DNA from 3 places in the Shewanella sp. WXL01 genome. Region 2 is predicted to be linked to each of the others. Evidence: predicted binding sites of a transcription regulator. Region 2 holds the regulator's gene; each other region holds the start of a gene.

The links. Region 2 encodes FliA, which starts transcription of late flagellar genes. Its sites were predicted from a motif close to CTAAAGNTNNNNNNNNNNNNGCCGATA; they were not measured.
Positions count from the first base shown of each region.
Region 1: a site for FliA is predicted at 2,794-2,820, ahead of G3R49_RS12300 (DUF5610 domain-containing protein). Genes of this name have one in related genera too.
Region 3: a site for FliA is predicted at 3,463-3,489, ahead of G3R49_RS01885 (cytoplasmic protein). Genes of this name have one in related genera too.

Region 1 is NZ_JAAIKQ010000004.1:183,306-190,762, reverse strand. It holds gene G3R49_RS12315 (AAA family ATPase) at 1-624, opposite strand, end outside; gene G3R49_RS12310 (hypothetical protein) at 602-799, opposite strand; gene G3R49_RS12305 (hypothetical protein) at 806-946, opposite strand; gene G3R49_RS12300 (DUF5610 domain-containing protein) at 2,096-2,734, opposite strand; gene G3R49_RS12295 (hypothetical protein) at 3,243-3,488, opposite strand; gene G3R49_RS12290 (ABC transporter ATP-binding protein/permease) at 3,650-5,422, opposite strand; gene G3R49_RS12285 (hypothetical protein) at 5,773-5,949, shown strand; gene aroG (3-deoxy-7-phosphoheptulonate synthase AroG) at 6,045-7,103, opposite strand; gene G3R49_RS12275 (ABC transporter substrate-binding protein) at 7,396-7,457, shown strand, end outside.
Region 2 is NZ_JAAIKQ010000002.1:218,366-225,822, reverse strand. It holds gene G3R49_RS06185 (chemotaxis protein CheA) at 1-1,311, opposite strand, end outside; gene G3R49_RS06180 (protein phosphatase CheZ) at 1,327-2,061, opposite strand; gene cheY (chemotaxis response regulator CheY) at 2,076-2,459, opposite strand; gene G3R49_RS06170 (RNA polymerase sigma factor FliA) at 2,503-3,222, opposite strand; gene G3R49_RS06165 (MinD/ParA family protein) at 3,215-4,096, opposite strand; gene flhF (flagellar biosynthesis protein FlhF) at 4,101-5,489, opposite strand; gene flhA (flagellar biosynthesis protein FlhA) at 5,518-7,457, opposite strand, start outside.
Region 3 is NZ_JAAIKQ010000001.1:473,361-480,817, reverse strand. It holds gene fdhF (formate dehydrogenase subunit alpha) at 1-1,104, shown strand, start outside; gene chrA (chromate efflux transporter) at 1,413-2,591, opposite strand; gene G3R49_RS01890 (MarR family winged helix-turn-helix transcriptional regulator) at 2,875-3,306, opposite strand; gene G3R49_RS01885 (cytoplasmic protein) at 3,627-3,812, shown strand; gene G3R49_RS01880 (DUF3581 domain-containing protein) at 3,910-4,620, opposite strand; gene G3R49_RS01875 (sterol desaturase family protein) at 4,727-5,764, opposite strand; gene G3R49_RS01870 (TonB-dependent receptor) at 5,899-7,457, opposite strand, start outside.

The DNA of each region.
Region 1 (7,457 bases), on a different contig from region 2:
GCTGCCGTTCTTTTCGATACAACAAGTTCGGTCAAATACAGTAATCGCGTTGCTGCTACCTGAATACTCCCCAGACTTGTTAGTGTGGTGTATCACAATCACAGCGCATCCAAGTTGGCGTAAATGTAAAGCAAGCTCGTTGACAGGTGTCCAGCTCTCGGCGCTGTTCTCGTCAGCCATAGCAAACAAGGTTCGGCAGTTGTCAATAATCACAAGCTGGTGGTCATTCTCTCGTACTTCAGCGTAAATCAACTCTCTGTCCTCTTGCTTTGAAAGGTTGAAAGTCCCGTCCATACAAGGCACTGAACAATAGGCAATGTTGTCGTGGTGTCCCAAGGCTTCACCCCTTTGCGCCACTGTGTTAGTTGCCATTTCACCATCAACGTAAAGTGTTTTTACGCCCGTAGCACAAGGCTGCTCTAACCATTCGCTTTTGTCCCCAGCGATAGCAACAGCAAAGTTGTAAGCAAACAAACTCTTGCCTGAACCTGACGCGCCATAAAAAAGCATCGTCTCGCCCTCGCTAATCCAGCCCTCAAGTAAAGGCTTGAACTCTCGCTTGTTTTCGATGTGCCAGCTAACTGGCTTTACGTGTAATCGTTTATCGCTTGTCTGTTGTAGCATCCTCACTCCCTAAACCGCTTTGGGTTACTAAATGTTGTTCAATCAGGTATTTAACTGCTTTAGCCAGCGTATCAACGCCTGCCTTGTCAGCAATGTTTTGTAAGTCGGCAATGTCATCACCGTAAACAGAAACGCGAACTTGTCGCGTCCCGTTGAATGTATGTCTATCTCGCATCGAGGGTTAATCCTCCTTGGTTGGTTGTTGTCGATAAAGCAAGTTCAGACGTTCCACCAGCTCTTTGGTTTCAGCGTCATCTTGTTGCTTTTGTTGAAGTTTCTTGCGCGTATAAAGTGTTACCTTTGAAGATCTCCATTTGGTCATAATCAGTGTTCCTTTTGGTTAGTTGTAAAATCCGCAGTATGTAATAGCCTTAAATGCGGACTTCTTGAAAGGCAGGTGTATCAAGGGTTACAGGGCGATTTCGCCAAATAATCCGCAACATCCGCAAGCTTTTTTCAAGGTGCGGACTTTTTAGCCATAAACACATAGCTCCGTGTTCAAGCCCAGCCCAGCCACGTAAGCGAGTAGCTTTGCTATCTCGTGTGCTTTGTAGTGGTGTAGGCTCTCTGTGCCTGTCAAGAATTGATATTTTGTATTCTCCCGTAAACCGCTTTCCCCTTTTGCTTTTAAAACAAAGGGCTATAAGTGGCATAGGGTGAAATGTCATTTAAAAACAGTCTGCTATTTTTCTGCCAAGCTCCTGTGGGTAGCTGACAAATAAACAGGGTGTGCCGCACGTATGTGCGTGTGTTGTCCCAGCCCCACCAGCCAGAAAGCTGCGTTAGCTGCAAGTCACCAAGCACAAAACAACGGATGCCAACTACTCGCCTCTGCCCACAGCAAAGGTGTTTCGTCAGTCCGTCTATGTGTCAGTGAAAAGGCGTCAGCCAGTCGTCAAAGATGGGGAGGGTGCTAAGCGGGTGTCGAATGTGGACTGCTTGGAGGATAGCGCTCCGTGTAAGCAAGGGGGGGTGGGGGTGGACGTGGCGCTGGCGCGCCCCGTTTCGCTGCCTACATAATAATACCTCTGTATTTAGTAGAAAGTGTGACAGCTATTTCCAACATAAGTGGTTGATTTTTGATAAGGAAAATGTGCTTTCTACCCTATAATATCACGTGTTTTTTAGGAAAGTGTGACACCTTTTTCTACCTTTATTTTAGGTGAGCAGACAAGCTGCTGGTGGTAAGCGGACGAGCCGCAGGCGAAGTAGCAAGTTGTTGAAAAGGTATGGGAAACAGGCAGGCTCGAAAGAAAACGAGGTTTAGCGGCTGGTGGCTTTATTAGGACGTATGTTTCATTTTGGAAAGTCTATCTCAACTATGCCTAATGACTTTGTTTTTATTGCGTTTGTCTGTGTCAATCCAATGGGCCATTTCCCCAGTTTGTAGTGGTCAAGTTAAATGGCATAAATGACTTCAGCTTTATGACTCAACGCATTTATGACTCTGTACCGCTACTACAAAGTACAATTACGCTTGGGCATTAGCCTCATCTACTGGAGTGTCTTGCGAAGGCTGATTGGCTTCGAGAGTTTGCTCTCTAAATTTAGCTAAACCTTGCTGCACCAATTCATAGGTTTGCTCAACGCCTGCTGCAATATCACCATCAAGTACACTTAAACCATCAAGGATTTCTTTAGCTTCTTCGAAGCCTTGGTCAATTGCACCAGAAATAATCTCCATAAAGCCATCAAGCTGTTCGTTAAACTCTAGATTACTGGTTTGCCCTTGATGTACAGAAAAGAAATTGGTTGCAAAGGAAACAATACGTTCAGCCGTTGCTTCAGGCGTGTAATCGACGCCAGCCTCTACACCTTTTTGAATGGCATTTTCGCCTAAGGTTGGTGCTAGTTCTTCATTAATGGCCTCAATCGCTGCGCGATAAAGTAATGCCATTGACTGATCGCCAGAAGCTATACTCACGCTTTCTTGCGCGGCTAAAATGCTGCTATTTTGCATCTGTTTGGTCACTTGACGTACCGTCTGAACACTCCCAGTTTGCTCGCTTCTGGTAGTCTGCGACGCAGCTGAACTTGCCGCTTTACCGGCATCGGTATCAACATTATTTGTCGCCGATACCTTAGGTTGGTTTGTCTGTTTAATTTCCATGGCTTACTACCTCAATCACTACAACACCTTTTAGGGCGTGTTTTATTGCTTAACTCTATTATCGACCAATTTATAAACAACTTTATTAATTTAAATATTTGAGATTTAGCAAACCCTAAACTAAAGTCTAGTTGATACTACTTAAGTTATAAGTTTGTATAGCTTGTTAAAACTAGGTAGTAAGAAGTGTGATGTGCTTTATCTAATTTTAGGTAGAACTTAAGTTTAGTTATTGCTCTAAAATGCACTTTCTGTACAATAAACTTTGATGTAGATCACTATTTTCCATTAAGGATAGACTTTGAGCACAAAAACTGACACACCGCTCGTTACAGATAAAGTTATGGGGCTAACTTGCCAAAGTTGTAGTCGCATGTCTGAGCTGGAAGGAGAAAAGATATGTTATGAAAAAGGTAAAATTACCCGGTTAGCGCCGGATAATCGACCTGTTCATCAACAAAAAATTGTGTGTGTTAGTTGGCAAAGGAAGTAGTTGAAGCAAGCTTAATCAAACCAGTATATCTTTTCCATCATCAGCACTTTTAATCACATCACTGCTATCATTATCGTTAATTTTAGATAGAGTTAAGCCGCGAGTCGTAACAATTAAGCCTGCACAAAGCTCATTGTACACATTTTGAATATCTGACGCTGGCACTTCACGTTTCTCAAGCATGGCTTTAATCGCAAACCAGTCTGTCGTAACTTCGTGTTGAGTACCTTCCAAGGCAGCTTTTAATGCAATATTTTGCACCTGTTCCTCCAATCCATGTCAGCAACACTGACATACCGATGTATGACTTTATTATTTTCGGATAATTATACCCATTATCGCCAAAGAATCGAGATGGCTTGTTAAAAATTGCTACAAGTTGTCTGTCAAACATCTCAGCTTATAAGTTAGCGCTCATACAACTACGATTCATTTTGAATTCGCCACAATTTTGCATATAGACCATCTTGTTGTAATAAACCGTGATGCTGACCTTGCTCAACAATTTGCCCACCACTTAACACCACAATTAAATCGGCATCTACAATGGTCGATAACCTGTGGGCCACAACAAGGCTTGTATGCCCCCTTTGAGCGTCCTTAATTGCTGATAATATCGCTTGCTCCGAGCGGCTATCTAGTGATGACGTTGCTTCATCAAATACCATAATAGGCGCTTGCTTAAGCACGGCCCTAGCAATCGATACGCGCTGTTTTTCCCCCCCAGACAATTTTAAACCACGCTCTCCCACTTTGGTGTCCCATTTATCTGGAAGTGACTCAACAAACTCACTTAAGTGAGCAATTTTAGCCGCGTGCTTAACCTCTTGCTCGCTTGCATCAGGGCGACCATAACGAATATTTTCATAAATTGAGCGATTAAATAACACTGTATCTTGCGGCACAATGGCAATAGCTTTACGCAAAGAGTCTAAACTCATATCGCGAATATCCACGCCATCAATACAAATACGGCCACTGTTAACGTCGTAAAATCGGTATAACAACTTAATTAAGGTCGACTTGCCCGCGCCGCTATCACCAACAACTGCTACCTTCCTGCCTTTACTCACATTCAAGGTAACCTGCTTTAAAATCTCGCGCTGTTGATAACAAAACTCCACTTGCTCAAAGCTGATCTCACCCTGCTGAATATGTATAGTTTTCGCATCAGCGTTATCTGTGACTTGCGGCGAAATATCCAAAATATCAAACATACGCTCAATATTGGCAAAAGCGCCGCGGATCTCGCGATATACGAAACCCAAAAAGTTGAGCGGCATAAATAACTGCATCATAAATGCGTTAATCAGCACAAAGTCACCAATAGTCATGGTTTCATCAATAACCTCATACATGGCAAAGCCCATCATTGCAGTCATTGCTGCGGCAATAATAAGCGCCTGACCGCTATTTAACACCAATAATGATAAGCGATTTTTACGCTTTGCCTGCTCCCATTGACCAAGCGCGGTGTCGTAGTGCTCGGCTTCTCGCTGTTCGTTATTAAAGTATTTAACGGTTTCAAAGTTCAACAAGCTATCAACCGCACGGGTATTAGCCTTTGAATCAGCAATGGCTGCATCACGGACATAACTTGTACGCCACTCAGTTGCGACAATGGAGAATCCAATATAGGCGGCTACCGCCCCCAAAGTGATAATGGCGTACAACCAACCATACTGGAAAAAGAAGATACCGATCACCAAGGCTATCTCTAGCAGAGTTGGCACGATATTAAACACCATAAAGCGCATTAAGAAGCTAACGCCACTAGTGCCGCGCTCAATATCTCGCGATAAACCGCCAGTGCGGCGCTCAAGGTGATAACTCAGATCAAGCACGTGAAGGTGATTGAATACGCCAAGACTAAGTCTACGAATCGCGCGCTCTGTTACCCTGCCAAACAAGGTATCTCGCACTTCGCCAATGATGACATTTAGAAAACGTAAACTTCCATAGGCAAAAACTAATGCGATAGGTGCGGCAACCAGTTGAACAGTTGAGGTATCAAGGGAGTCTACCAGCTCTTTTAAGATGAAAGGCAAGCCTACATTGGCAAGCTTTGCGATGACTAAGCAAAGTAGCGCGAGAGTGACTCGACCTTTAAATTCAATAAGATACGGCCAGAGCATGACTAATACTTTCCAGTTAAGCTTACCTACTGGTCCGTCAATGTATGCCGTTGGTCTCATCCCTATTACCTCTTAATTACCAATATTTACACACTAAGCGTTAAGACCTCATATTACCCCAGTTTAAAGGCACTAACCTTTAACTATTTCAAACAATTATTTAAAAAAACTTTCTAACTAGGTACCTTGATTTAAGCTCACTAGGTAGAAAGTAGCCGATACACCTTTAGACTTAATCCTTTAGTCTGCGTATAATACCTAAGTGCTATTTTTGAAAATTATTTTTCAACAAGGTTAGATTTGCGATGTTTTAGAGTTATCAGTTTTTAAAGAATTTGATACTCTGCAGTCGAATTAGTTGTAGCTTTTGCTCTATGAAAAGCTAAATCTTTGAATCATTAGGAAGCTTTATGTTGGACACCACCAAAGTGCAGTACCCACCAGTTCAATTAATACAAACGTGGGTGTGGATGATGATTGAGTCTGGAAATCCTGAGTTACAAGATAAAGGTCGTAATAACTTGATTTCAGCCTTTGGCAGTTTGGCGAAAGCCAATGAATACTTAGCTGAGCAAACCAAACGTTAGTTTTTGGCAGTCGATGAGTCTAAGAGTTAACTTGTTCAGTTTTACTAGTAAAAAGGCGCATAATGCGCCTTTTTTAATGCTTTCAAAACGATAAATTAAACGGCTTCACCGCGAGCAATAACGGCATCACTCAATTGCTGCAACAGCTTTTCAGTATCATCCCAACCGATACATGCATCAGTCACGCTTTGTCCGTAAACCAACTCTTTACCCGTTACAATATCCTGACGTCCTTCAACAAGATGACTCTCCACCATCACACCAAAGATAGAATGGTTACCTTCGCTGATCTGTGCTGATACACTTTCAGCAACTACCATTTGACGACGATAGTCTTTGTTGCTGTTAGCATGACTAAAATCAATCATGATGTTGCTTTCAAGCTTTGACTGCTCGAGCTGTTCGGTGATCACCTTAACGTGCTCAGCACTATAATTTGGCGTTTTACCACCGCGCAAGATGATATGGCAATCAGGATTACCCTTGGTTGATACAATTGCAGAGTGTCCAAACTTGGTCACTGACAAGAAGTGATGCGGAGCACTTGACGCGCCAATTGCATCAATCGCAACTTTAATTGTGCCGTCAGTACCATTTTTAAAGCCAACAGGACACGATAAACCTGACGCTAGCTCACGATGAACCTGTGACTCAGTAGTACGAGCCCCAATCGCGCCCCAACACATTAAATCAGCAACATACTGAGGCGTGATCATATCTAAGAATTCACCTGCTGTTGGCATACCACTGTCATTAAGATCAACAAGTAACTTGCGAGCGGTGCGTAAACCATCGTTTAACTTAAAGCTATTATCCATATAAGGGTCATTGATCAACCCCTTCCAGCCAACAGTCGTTCTTGGCTTTTCAAAGTAAACACGCATTACCACTTCAAGCTGGTCTTGATAACGCTCTCGCAACTCAACCAGGCGACGCCCATAATCAAGTGCAGCAACAGGATCATGAATCGAACATGGACCAATCACCACCAGCAAACGATCATCTTTTTTATTCAAAATACGATGAATACTGTCTCTTGCTTTAAAAACGGTTTCAGAAGCATTTTCAGAGGCCGGAAATCGCTCAAGAATCGCCACAGGTGGAAGCAACTCTTTCACTTCATTAATTCTTACATCATCATTTTGGTAATACATACAACAACTCCGGTCTGGCAAATCACTTACTGAAAAAATGCACTTTACCTAAACAGAATACGGCAATTCTGTTAAGTAATAGCGTCAATCTAAACCAGTTATAACAACTTTGGCAATCAAAGATTACTAATAGTAAAAATAAGTTTTTAAAACACTGATTTATTTAGATTAAAAAATCAAACCAAACACTTTATCTCATACTCTAATTGGTGACTCAAATAGGACGTTATTAAGCTCAAACTTATATTTAGCGGTTATACTTGAACTAACAAAGAAACAGTTAGACTAAAACATGCCAAAGCCTTTTTTCATTATTAGCTTACTTTTCATCAGCCTATACCATCTGCCAACTGC
Region 2 (7,457 bases):
TTCTTTATCGAGCGAGCGCGCTAAATCGCGAACAACCCTTGGGAAACGGCCAAATACTTTCTTAATTGGCTGCATGCGGGTTTTCATTACCGCGCCTTGAAGATCTGCTGTCACCAAATCAAGGTTAGCTAGCGCCTTACTCATTTCTTCATCTTCACGAGTAATGCCTAGACTTACTAATCGGTTACGCACTAATACCAGCTCTCCAACCATGTTCATAATCTGGTCTAGACGAGAAGTATCTACACGAACTGTGGTTTCACCTTGAGGTATCGTTGGCGCTTGACCTTTGGCCGCTTTATCTTTGGCGGGCTCAGGTTTAGGCGCAGCTTTTGCTGGTGCTTTTGCTGCAGGAGTTGGTGCTGCTTTTGGCGCAGGTGTTGATTGTGGAGCTGCTTTAGGCTCAGGTGCTTTAGCTGCTGGCGTACTAGGCGCAGGAGCGGCTTTTGCTGGTTCAGACTTAGGCTCAGCATCGACGGCTTTTGGTGCACCGCCTTTACCGTGTAGCTCGTCTAACAGCGCTTCAAATTCATCGTCGGTAATATCGTCAGCATCCACCATAGGTGGTTGCTCGACCTCAGCAGGCTTAGCATCACTGGTCTTGAAGCTACCTGAACCATGTAACTCATCTAATAAAGCTTCAAATTCATCATCTGTGATTTCATCATCAGCGACCGCTGACGAACTTGCAGGTTCAGCCACCGGCTGCTCTTTCGTATTTGATGGACTACCGCCTTCACCATGCAGAGCATCGAGTAAAGCTTCAAACTCGGATTCATCAATTTCATCAATGCCACCTTCCCCTTCATTAGCCTGAGGCTCCGGAGTAGGTTCAGGGGCAGGTTCTGGCTCAGGCTCTGGGATGGGCTCGGGTTCTACGACAGTAGACTCTACATCACCTCCCATTTCAGAAGGCAGCGGCTCGCCAGAGCTCAGCAGTTTAAGCTTTTCTAATAGTTCTGGTTCTGCTGGATCTTGCTCGATACCTTGCTGAGTTTGTTCAAACATGCTGTTAATCGAATCAACAGCTTGCAAAATAATGTCCATCAACTCAGAGTTGACGTGGCGTTTACCGGTTCTTAACAGGTCGAAGGTATTTTCTGCCTCATGACAGACATCAACCATAGGTGTAAGACTCAAAAAGCCTGCACCACCTTTAACCGTGTGGAACCCACGGAAAATGGCGTTTAATAAATCACTATCGTCAGGATTATTTTCAAGCGCAACTAATTGCTCTTGTAGAAGCTCAAGGATTTCACCCGCTTCAATTAAAAAGTCCTGCAGTATCTCTTCATCGACATCAAAGGACATTAAGTTGACTCCTAATTAGAAACCCAGGCTAGATAACAGATCATCGACTTCATCTTGACCTGTAACAACATCTTCGCGTGTTTCTGCATCCATTATAGGGCCTTCGGCCTCAATATTATTATTTGCTGTTTCTTGTGCTTGCATTGGGTGGTCACCAAACACTGTCAGCATGGTAACTAGGTTGTTTTCCACTTCTCTGACAAGGTCTATCACCCGACGGATCATTTGTCCGGTTAAATCTTGGAAGTCTTGCGCCATCAATATTTGATTGAGCAATTCACGTAAACGATTCGAGTCATGAGCACTGTGAGACATAAACTTCTGAACGTCGTGACATAACACTTTGAACTCGCTCAGTTCTATGTCGCGGCGCATCAATTTATCCCACATAGGGGTCACACTTTGAATGTTTGTAATTATGGTATCGGCCAAAGGTAAACATTCTTCAACCGCATCCATGGTTTTATTTGCAGCTTGTTCCGTCATATCGATGACGTAGTTAAGCCTTTCTTTGGCATCTGGGATTTCTGTGTTAGCTAATTCAGAGAGGCGACTATCAAGTTGGAAGTCTTCAAGGGCACTATGTAACTGACGAGTTAACTTACCGACCTCTTCAAATAGCTCCCTTTGAAGAGGGGCAGCGATTTCACGAATGAGGTTATCAGCTTGCTCTTGCTGATCAGCACTAAGCAGCTCAACCAGCAACTGGGCTTGCTCAAGTGTAATCAATCCCGCGTTTTCTACCTGCATGGCGTATCCCTACTTTATGCTAAGCGTTCAAAGATTTTATCTAGCTTTTCTTTGAGCGTGGCTGCGGTAAATGGCTTAACCACGTAGCCGTTTACACCAGCTTGCGCTGCAGCAATAATCTGCTCACGCTTGGCTTCGGCCGTTACCATAAGTACAGGTAAATGTTTAAGAGAATCGTCAGCGCGAATGGCTTTCAATAAGTCGATGCCTTGCATACCAGGCATGTTCCAGTCAGTTACAACAAAGTCAAATTCGCCTTTTTGTAACATAGGTAGGGCCGTAGACCCGTCATCTGCTTCTTGGGTATTGTTGAACCCCAAGTCTCGCAACAAGTTCTTGATGATACGTCTCATTGTTGAAAAGTCGTCAACAATAAGAATCTTCATATTCTTGTCCAAGGTTTCCTCCGGTGAGCTTACACTTATGTGCTCTATTTATTAATTATTCTTGTGTCCAATGCTTGAGCTTACCTTTTAGTCTTAACATAGCCTGACTTAAAATCTGACTAACTCTAGACTCACTAACCTCAAGAATGGCACCAATTTCTTTTAAGTTTAATGCTTCGTCATAATACAGGGATAAGACTAAAGCATCACGCTCAGGCAAAGTTTTAATAGCTTCAACTAACGCAGATTGAAACTGTACTTCAGCAAGCGACTCAAACGCTTCGTCCGGGTTTTCGTCTTCCGGGACGATGACATCTTGCGACACGCCCAAGTCTTCTATGCCTATGATTTTCCCCACAGAAACGTCGTTTAAGATATGATGGTATTCATCTAGCGACATCTCAAGTTTTTCAGCAATTTCTGTGTCACGAGCATCGCGCCCAAGTGTTTGCTCTAACTCATCGATCACTTGAGTGATACGACGACTATTTCTGTGAACGGAACGGGGAACCCAATCACCACGGCGGATCTCATCAATCATTGCCCCTCGGATGCGGATCCCAGCAAAGGTTTCAAACTTGGCACCTTTACTGCCATCAAATTTTGATGAAGCTTCAAGCAGCCCCATCATTCCTGCCTGCAACAAGTCATCCAATTGCACAGAGGCAGGAAGCCTAGCCAACATATGGTGAGCGATACGTTTTACTAGCGGAGCATACTGTTCAACGATAGACGTTTTGTTATCGAATTGGGTATATGCTGCAGCTTTATTCACTCGCTCGTTCCTCTTGCTGAGTAGGACGATGGACTAAGCGTTCAACAAAAAATTCTAGATGCCCGCCAGGTTGTTGCGGGATTGGCCACGTCATAATCTTGTTAGCTAAGCCATGATAAGCGATAGCCGCTGGCGATTTTGGAAAGGCTTCAATTACTAACTTCTGCTTACGGACAGATTTGCGCAAATTATCGTCAAACGGCACCGTTGCCACCAGCTCTAGCGCGACATCTAAGAACCTGTCTGTCACTTTACTGAGTTTAGCAAATAATTCCATACCTTCTCGCAAAGAACGCACCATATTTGCAACAATTTTGAAATGGAACACACCATGCTCGCGACTCAAGATCTTTATCAAGGCATAAGCATCGGTAATCGAGGTTGGCTCGTCACACACGACAATCAATACATCTTGTGACGCACGTGAAAAACTCAGCACCATATCTGAAATACCTGCGGCGGTATCAACAATCAGTACGTCGAACTGAGTGCGCATTTCACTAAAGGCGCGAATAAGGCCTGCATGCTGAGCTTGAGTAAGCTCAACCATAGCTTGGGTACCAGAAGTTGCTGGCACAATACCAATGCCTTTAGGACCTCGAACAATAATATCGTCTAGCTCTGATTCGCCAGATAGAACGTGAGATAAGTTTTTCTCAGCGCGAAGGCCAAGCATGACATCCACGTTTGCTAACCCTAAGTCAGCATCAAGTACTAATACTCGTTTGCCTTTTTCAGCGAGAGCAACTGCGGTGTTGATTGAAACGCTGGTTTTACCTACGCCCCCTTTACCACCTGAAACCGCGATAACTTTCACTTTTTCGTTATTTGGTTGATTCATCATACGTAAACCGCTTGCTTGATCCCGGGTCATATCTTTACTCAAATGCATAGGCCATCTCATTATGGTTGGCCGTTTGTGGTGACGGTTGTTGCTCTGATTCGTTCAACGCACTTAGCGCTTGCTTGGCTAAGGCTAACGTATCCGCGACCTTCATGTCTTCAGGAACACGTTGACCATCAGTCACATAACTTAATGGTAACTCATTTTGAATCAATACGCTCAGTGCGCCAGCAATTGATATTGATTCGTCTAACTTGGTTAATATAGCACCGGCTAGAGGGATGCGTTTAAAATGATTTACTGCATCTTGTAACACTCTGCGCTGGCCTGTAGCTGACATAACAAGATAACTACGAATTGGAATTCGGCTATTAGCCGTTAAGTTATCTAATTGCTGATATAGGCGCATATCTCGCTGTCCCATACCCGCAGTGTCTATCAATACCAATTTACGACTTCTAAATTGGTATAAAATTTGTTCAAGCTCTGCTAAATCATGAGCTTGCTTAACAGGGCACCCCATTATTTTGCCATAAGTTGCCAGCTGCTCATAGGCTCCAATGCGATAATGGTCTGTTGTGATCATCGCAACTTGATCTGGACCATGATGTGCGACAAATCTTGCTGCAATTTTCGCCAGCGAAGTGGTTTTTCCCACACCTGTTGGACCAACAAATGCCACAACGCCACCACGCTTAACAATATCATCGCCTTGATTATCTAACAGGTTGGCTAAACTCTGTGGCAAAGCACGCACTAAATCTGCTGGCGTATAATTTTGGCTGAGTGCTGCTAGGTTTGCAGCAACTGGTGCAGAAAATTCTGCAGCAATGAGCTTGCTCTCTAACATAGCGCCAACAGGGTCGGTGCGCTTTTTCTGATCTGTCATCAATTCAGAAACTTGATGAGTTAGCAAGCTACGAAGCGATGCCATCTCTTCTCTTAGTGATTCAATTTCAGCAGATGACGATTTAGCCGCTCTAGGCTCTGGTGTAAACTGCGCTGCTTGAGGTTCGCTACGTTGAGCTTTTGGCTGTTTACTTGCTTCTAATTGTCTTGCCCACTCAGGTAACTCAGGTTCTTCCTTACGCTGCGCTAGCTGATCATTAATGCGACTTTGTTGCTTCTCAAGCAGTGCTTGTAAAGAATCCGCGACAGGCGGCGGGCTAACTTTTGCCTGAGTTTTAATACTGGCATTGCTTGACTGCAATGACACTCGGTCATCTGACACATCCATAAAGCCAGGAGCCGGTGCGTTAACGGCTGCATTGGCTTTTGGTTCGTCGTAATCCACAGCAGCGACAATTTCGATGCCACCAGTCACTTTTTTATTGGACATGATCACGGCATCAGAGCCTAAGGTCTCTTTGACTTGTGCCAGCGCGCCGCGCATGTCTTTGGCAAAAAATCGTTTAATCTTCACTGAAACACCTCAAATCTAAAGCTGACCACTATTGTCCAACTGACTGCTGCCCAACGGCTGAAACAATTCGAATTTGTTTCTCATCTGGTATCTCTTGATAAGAGATCACCCGTAGGCTTGGAATAGTGTACTTAACAAATCTTGACAGCGTTGACCTCAGCATACCCGATGTCAATAATATGGCTGGTTGGCCGACCATTTCTTGCTTCTGCGCCGCATCTAATAGTGACTGCTGCATACGCTCTGCAAGGCCTGGCTCAATATTCGGCCCTTCGCCCCCTGTCGCCTGCATAGACTTATGCAACATCTGTTCCAGCTCTGGCGCCAATGTAATGACAGGGATCTCAAGCTCAGGTCCAGAGATCTCTTGTACGATCATCCGTTTCAACGCAATACGCACTGCAGCCGTGAGAACTTCGGTGTCATTACTCTTACCGCCATACTCAAGTAGTGTTTGTACAATTGTGCGTAAATCACGCACGCTAACCCCTTCGTTAAGTAAGTTCTGCATCACTTTAACCACATGGCCAAGTGGCATCACATCAGGAATAAAGCCATCAATTAACTTAGGTGATTGCTTCGCTAGCATATCCATTAGCTGCTGCACTTCTTCATAACCCAGCAGCTTAGCGGCATTGTTACTTAACAGCTGGCTAATGTGTGTTGCGACTACAGTTGCGGTATCAACCACTGTGTAGCCTAGCGTTTGCGCTTGCTCGCGCTGCTCAGGGGCAATCCATACCGCTTCTAACCCAAAGGCTGGGTCTTTGGTTTCTATGCCATCGAGCTTGCCATAAACCTGACCTGGATTGATGGCAAGCTCGCAATCATGGCGAACTTCGGCCTCTCCCACAACTACGCCCATTAACGAGATTTGATAAGCATTTGGCGCTAAATCAAGATTGTCGCGAATATGCACCGCAGGCACTAGGAAACCAAGCTCTTGTGAAAGCTTCTTGCGCACACCTTTAATTCGGCTTAATAACTCACCGCCCTGACCTTTATCCACCAGCGGAATAAGACGATAACCCACTTCTAAACCAATGGTATCGACATGGCGCACATCGTCCCAGCTTAGCTCTTTTGGCTCGGCATCTTTTGGCTCACTCGGCCCTTTTGTAGCCTTCTCTAATGCTTTTGCTTTGTTCTCTTGAATGCGTTTGTGTACAAAGTAAGCTGCGCCTGCAGTAATAAACGCAAAACTTAAAAATGCTAGGTGCGGCATACCCGGCACAATACCCATCACAAATAGCACACCCGCAGCAATTGCCAATGACTTGGGGCTGTCAAACATCTGACTTATCATCATCTGCCCCATGTCACCCGACTCGTTTTGACGGGTCACCATTAATGCCGCTGCAATAGACAGTAGTAGGCCAGGAATTTGCGCGACTAAACCATCACCAATGGTCAGTAAGGTATAGATTTCAATTGCACTGGAGAAATCTAATCCGTGCTGCACCATACCAATGACAAAACCACCAAGAATATTGATGACAAGAATAAGGATACCGGCGATGGCATCACCTTTTACAAACTTCGACGCACCATCCATCGCACCGTAAAAATCTGCTTCTTTGGTTACTTCAGCGCGACGCAGCCTTGCTTGCTCTTGATTTAATACGCCTGCATTTAAGTCAGCATCAATTGCCATTTGCTTGCCCGGCATAGCATCAAGGGTGAAACGCGCGCTCACTTCCGAAATACGCCCCGCACCTTTGGTTACTACGGCAAAGTTAATGATGATCAAGATTAAGAACACCACTAAACCAACCGCATAGTTACCACCAATTACCACGGAGCCAAAGGCTTCAATCACTTTACCAGCTGCATCACCACCATTATGTCCCTCAAGTAACACAACACGTGTTGATGCAACGTTTAACGCTAGTCGCAATAGCGTGGCAACGAGCAATACAGATGGAAACGCCGCAAAATCCAATGGTCTGTCGGTATAAATGGCGACTA
Region 3 (7,457 bases), on a different contig from region 2:
AAATCAGGTGCGGGAATTAACCCACTACGTGGCCAAAGTAACGTGCAAGGCGCTTGTGATATGGGCGCTCTGCCACAGTACTACACTGGCTATCAAAAAGTGGATAACCCAGCTATACAGGCCAAGTTTGAACAAGTCTGGAATACCCAACTATCGCCGAATGTGGGCTTAACGGCTACAGAAGTAATGGGCGCGATTTGCGAGCAAAAAGTCGATGCACTGTTTGTGATGGGTGAAAACCCAGTACTGAGCGATCCTGATCAAGCCCACGTGATTGACGCGCTTGAAAAGCTGCCGTTTTTAGTGGTGCAAGATATCTTCTTAACCGAAACGGCTCAGTATGCTGACATCGTGCTACCTGCCGCTGCGTTCGCAGAAAAGCATGGTCACTTCACCAATACTGAGCGCCGTGTGCAACGTTTAGAACCAGTGCTAACACCACCAGGTCAAGCCAAACAGGACTGGCGTATCGTACAAGCAATTGCCAACGAAATGGGCGCAAACTGGCAATATGACAATGAACAAGCGATTACCGCTGAAATCAATCTGGTTACGCCGCAATATCAAGGCATCACCTGGGCGCGTTTAAACAATAACGCAGACGGCAAGCCTGCTAAAGGCATTCAATGGCCGTGTGCAGATGAGCAACATCCAGGCACACCTGTGATGCATGCTAATGGCCCGGTTCGCGGTAAAGGCTTATTCACAGCTGTTGAGTATCGCGCCGCAGCTGAAGAAACCTGTGAGGAATATCCGTTAGTGTTGTCGACAGGGCGACTACTTGAGCAGTTCCACACAGGTACGCTAAGTCGTAAAACCCAAGGTTTAGATAAGCTAGGTCAGCCTCAGGTGATGATTTCGGTTTATGATGCTGAAAAACTCGGGATTAGTAATGGCGAAGACATTAAGCTATCTACCCGCCGCGGTGAAATCACCATACGCGCGTTTGTTACTAAACGAGCTCAAGCAGGCGTGCTGTTCCTGCCATTCCACTTTGTTGAAGCCGCTGCAAACAAACTAACGATTAATGCTGTCGACCCTGTCGCTAAGATCCCTGAATACAAGGTCTGCGCGGTCAAAGCTGAGAGGTTAGCAGCGTTATAATCCCCAAGCTTAATACTCGCTTTGTAACTTTTGGGTCAGAGTCACAACTCTGACCCAAATGTTAAAAGTGGCTACTTTCCAGTCCGAAAACCTAAAAAAACCTTTAAACAGATTTAAAAACCCAATTTTAATCCAAATAAAAGATTAGAATTTAACATTTTACTCTGACCCAAATGTTAATAAGCAGAGTTGACTAGCTATACGGAGTTCTAATTACTGGTCTAAAAATCGTTTTTTAATCTATTTAAGGGATTAAGATTTAACAGTTTACTCTGACCCAAACTGATATCTGTTAAGCAAGCGCGGAGCTAAAACAGGGTAATGACACCGCCGATTGTGGCAAATCCAGCTACCAACACGACAATGTGCGGCTTGATGATTTTCAGCAGCGCAAAGCCAAGTACTACCAGCCCCATATCCACGGGGCTCAAGACGGCAGATGTAAATACTGGTGAATAAAGTGCGGCGAACAGTAAGCCAACCACAGCAGCATTAACTCCTCCAATAGCCGCTGAAATCACTGGTCTTTGACTGATGGCATGCCAGCTTTTAAGTCCTACCAGCATCAGTAAAAAACCCGGCAAAAAGATAGCTAGTGTTGCGACAATAGCACCAAGGATCGGCGACTCTAACCAGATATCTGCACCTAAAAAGGCCGCTAAAGCAAACATAGGGCCTGGGATCGCCTGGGCTAAGGCATAGCCAGTTAAAAAGCGCTCTGGCGAGACTAACTCACCCACATTCGACTCAAGTAATGGTAGGACTACATGGCCGCCACCAAACACTAAGCTACCCACCTGATAAAACTGGGCAAACACTTGCCCCAGACTGTGGTGTTTATCAATTAACAAAACTGATGCAATCAAGCCTATAACAAACACAGCTAACCAGACATAGTTAAGCTTGATGGGCTGCGCTTGAAACTGAGCGAGCTGATCAATGTTTGCCGTTTTGGGCTCGCGATTAAGAGTCATTACCCCAACAAATGCGGCAACAAGTAACACCAGAATTTGTGTAGCCATTGCAGGGAAGATAATCAAAGTAATAGCAGTAAAGGCAGCAATGAGCTGCGCAGCACTGCGCTGGCAAAATTGCTTAAACATGCCCAAAGTGGCATCGGCAACGATGACTACTGCAAGTAATTTGAGCCCATGGATCATGCCCTGCACCGCAGGCATATCTAGCCATTTAGCACTGGTAACAGCCAGCAAGAACAGCAGTAAAAACGAAGGTAAGGTGAAGCCAACAAATGCAGCGAAACCACCAAGCAAGCCACCTCTATGATAACCAATGGCAAAACCAACCTGACTCGATCCTGGGCCAGGCATAAACTGACTTAACGCAACGAGACTGGCATATCGTTTATCATCAAGCCATTGCAGCTCTTCAACAAATGCTTTGCGAAAATAGCCAATATGGGCTGCAGGCCCACCAAAACTGACTAAACCTAAGGCTAAAAAGCGGGTAAAAATCTGCCAATAAATCATGTGGCTAACCTTTTTTATATCTATTGTATTTATACCGATCAGCACAAGTATGTGAACAATCTTACAGGCTCAAACGCTGATGTTTTACGCTAAATAGTATGACAGATATATGACAACTTAATGAACAGTTGGGGAGCGCCCAAAGTGACTAAATGACTATGTGAGAAAAGTGTCTAAGTGAAAAAGCGCTCATGTGAGAATTGAGAAATGGCAGCCAACAACAAAAAAGAGCAGTGATGTACTGCCCTATCTATTGGCGTCTGTCTAAAGCACTGAGCCTATATTAGTCTTTCATCAGAGCCAGAGTCTTGTCACACAGCGCTTTGAGTTGTTGCAACTCTTCTATCTCGCCACCGACTTTACAACGCATTAAACCAGGGATCTCACTGGCTTGTTGTTTGAGCGCCTGTCCCTCTTCAGTAAGGTGTAACACTCGAACACGCTCATCTTGTTCACTGCGCCCGCGCAACACTAATCCCTTTACCTCTAGACGTTTTAACAAAGGAGTTAATGTACCTGAATCGAGATGCAGCTGTTCACCTAAGGTTTTCACACTAATGCCAGAGGTTTGCCACAACACCATCATCACTAGATATTGCGGGTAAGTCAGAGAAATCGACTCAAGTAAAGGTCTGTAAGCACGCACCATCGCGTTAGTTAAACTATAAAGCGAGAAGCAAACCTGATTCTCTAACATTAACTCGGGTTGTTTCATATTAAAGCTCTTACTTAATGGCGTGATGATCAGCTCACTCAGCTGACCAAACACGTTTTTGCGACACAAAGTGAGATGTAGATCATTTAATTGTACACAATCTAAATGTGGTTTTGCACAGAAATGCAAAAATTAGCTATTTGGCGAAAATTTTTCCTTTAGCTAAACTTAAAAGGGCCGATAAACAAGGAGAGTAAAATGGCTCGCCAAACATTTGATAGCGAATCGATGACTAACAGCCATTAAGTAACGACTCTCCCTTGCCCTTTAACTTTGCATTCGTTGAAGGCATGATTTCTAAGCTGAAACTTGAGGTAAGTATGACTATTTCAGTAAATGCACCGTCGTCAATGCCGACCAATATTGACTCAGGCAACAGCCTTAAAGTTGCGGTAATGGCAAAAGAACAACAAAAGGTCGAAGGCGACATTGCCATGCAGTTGATTGAAGCTGCGGTACCTCCGCCAACAGGCAATTCAGGCCATAACATCAACGTTAAAGCCTAATTCCAACAAAAAGTTCAAAATGACAAAAAGCCATGTGTTCTGCACATGGCTTTTTAATGTCTGATTTCAGTAAATATTAGCTAAACATCAACAGCACTTAAGCCGCTTTACGCCCTTCATAGGCTTGGCACATTTGCTCAACTTTGTCTTCTTCAAGCTCGCGCAGACCACTTAGCACCAGGGTTTTAACACCAGTACCTATCACTCTTCCTTGGCTCGTAAGCTCGAAATTCAGGGTAACGTCACCGCGCTTGCCATCGACTTTTAGGGTTTGCTCCACCAACTCTAAGCTCATCTCTTCAAAGCTAAAGTCGGTTAGCTCAAATGCCATACTCTCGTATATAACAAGCGGACGGGCAGGATTGATCATCACTTGATGCTCACGCATCAAGGGAACTAACACGTGGATAAAGTTAAGCCCAGAAAATGCCACATAGCTCTTAATAAATGCGGCTTTTTGAGTGTCACACTCACATAGCTCGCCAGAACGGCTGACATTCAAATATGACTTGCCGTTCGTGTCTTGAATATTAAAGCTGTCGCCGACACTAGGGTCTAAAAGCAGCTCGACATTATCGCCCACCATACCCTCAAAATTAAATTGCATGTTTTGGCTCAGCCCGTGTTCCGTCAGCACTAACGCAAACAGTAAATCACCAGGCACGCAGAAACGCTTTGCACCAACGTCATGAATTGGGTTGTAGTCTCCAGCAACATTTTTTGCGAAGTCACTGGCTTGCTGCGCACTGATCACCACTTTGCTGGCATCCTGCTGCAGTTGTTTTGAGTAGTATGGAGATAAAAACATATTATTCTTTTTGTAAATTTCAGTGAGTAAAAGTCAATAGCCTTGCAGTTTACTGTAACTTTGGCAAATCACTCACCCGATGACTTGGATAAAGGCTATTAGGAAGTTAGGAGTGCGAACGTTGCTTTAATCGTGCTGCATAGCGTTTCAGCGTAGCAGTTATCACGGCGAACGATTGCTTAAACGGATTGATGTAAATGCCAGTAAGGCTGTCATGCCCCACTTTGTAGCTCACGCCAATATCGAGTTGCTTTGACGGCACTTCACTTGCCCACACTAACGAGCCAAAAGCGCGATCCCATATGGCTAGAGCGCTGCCTAAATTCTTGTCTCTGTGAGCTAGCGCTTTACTGTGATGAATTTGATGTTGCGCAGGGCTGATTAACCAACCTTCAAGTCTATCGCCCCAACTTAACCAAATGTGACTATGACGTAAGTTAGAACCAAACACGTTGAACAAAAACACAAATACATTAGCGCCAAGTACATCGTACATTTTTAAATTAGGACCAAAAAGGTAGTAACCCATGCCCACTGCTGTACCTTGTGCTAGCGCCATGCGACAGGCATAAAAATAACTCTCTATGGGGTGAGAGCGATAAATAGTAAATGGTGTTAAAACGCTAGCACTATGATGCACCGCGTGTATTGGCCACAGAAAAGGGATTTTATGCAGCGCCAAATGCAGTAAGTAACGGCTAAAGTCATCTAACAAAAATAACAATACGGTGAAGATTGCCATAACCAAAACCGCATTGTTGCTAACAGGCTCTATTACGCCAAATAGCCACTCAAGACCATCACTTACAGATAAAGCAATCGGCACCATAGTGACAATGAGTGGCGCAAATATCGCGGCCTTGATCAGTTTATTAAATACCAACAACAAGTAATCATGACGAGCAGATTTAGCTAAATAGATGTGTTTAGGGAATAAAAAGCCTAACAAGCCCTTAAATGATTTTGCTGGCCTAGTCTTGGCTGTTGAATCAGTTTGCATTGATGAATTAGCGGCATGCCAATACACAGGTAAAGCAAGCAACACAGCGCCCAGCAAATACCCTATGTAAATGCGCTTATTGGCATCAAATGGGTAACTGACAAGCTGACCAAGCTCAGCAACACCAGCAGATAAAACGCCCACTAACACATCAGCAGTTATGGATAACACATCAACAGCAGACAAGGGGTTCTCCTACAACGATTTCCCTACGACAACTAAAACAGGCTGACTGCTTATTAACACACATAAAAAGCAGTCAGCTTTATCATCAGCGGTTAGAACTGGTACTGATAACCTAGCTGAAACTGCTGCGGCTTACTAGGGCGTGCACCATAAGGGCGACGACTAACAATTTCTTGGTTATCGAGCACGTTGTCCGCCTTTAAATACACCTTACCAAAGGTGTCAAAGTCATAACTTGCCGACATATCCAGTGTGGTCAATGCCTTAGTTTTAACGCCTGATAACACCACGCCTTCACCCGAAGCTTCTAGCATCTCGCCAACATAGCGCACAACCAAGTTTACATCCCAAGATTGTGCTTGCAGACCTAAACCAAGCGATGCCTGATTCTCTGGCAGGTATGGCAGTTTATCGCCCGCGGTCACACTCCCCCACATATCAAAACCCGAGTCAAAACTGGTTTTGAATTCAGACTGAGTATGGGTGTATGACAACGACACAGGCACATCGATATCATCAGTTAACGCTAGGGTATAGCTTGAGGTTAGCTCTAAACCTAAAATATCAACTTCACCGCCGTTAAATTCAGTGTCATCGTCGCTACCACAGCTAGAGAACTGACAGCCCTCTTTTAGATTGCTGATATCGTTGAAAAAGCCCACTAGCTCAACACTCACGTCACCATTGTTAAAGCGACCGCCAAACTCGTAGTTAATGCTGCTTTCGGTTTCAATGCTTGGATCTTGCTTTGGGCTAGTCGGCAAGAAGCCTTCATGCACACCAAAAAGTAAACCAGCGTTATCATTTAATGCATAGTATAGGCTTAAGCTCGGCAGCCAGATACGGGTCGATTTATCAAGGTAATCGCCCTCTTTACCAGGCGCGCGATTTTGATATTCAGACTCAATAAACTCACCACGAATACCCGCTGTCACGTCAAGATCACCAAAGGTCATGGTGTCTTTAGCGTAAATAGAGACAGCACTGGTTTTCTCGCGATCTGTGGTCGCGGCCTGCGTCGGATTACCATCACTCACAAGCTTGGCTGATTGCATCACAAAACTATCAGTGGTGTGGTTACGCTCAATTTGGTCTTGATGAAAACGCACGCCCATATCAACATTATGCTTAATATCAAACCAGTCGAGATCAAAGCTTAAATCAGACTGGATGCCTTGTGAGTAATAGCTGCGGTCGTTATCACCTAGAATCAGCTTTTCATACTCGGCAACACTATCTTGACGACCCGTTAAAATCTGATAGTAACTTTGGTTAACTTCATCTGCGTCAGGGTTGGCTAGGATCTCCTGCAGTGAGCGCGTCACAACCGGTGCACCGCCTTTAAAGCCATTAATTTTGAACCAAGAGCGGTCAAAATTGTGGCGATAGGCGCGAGTGATCACCTCAAAATCATCACCACTAATAAAATGACTTAATTGGAACTGACTGTGAGTCCAATCCATTTTATCAAGGCTACTCGCCACATAACGGCGATTAGGATTCGCGTTAAAGTCAGCATCGGTTAAACCAAGGTAAGTTTCATTTGAGGTTTCATTGGCATAAGCCAGTTTTAACTCAAATACTTGATCAAAACGCTTACCCGCTAGGTCATAACGCAGCTTTGCCATCACATCTGATTTTTCAAAACCAG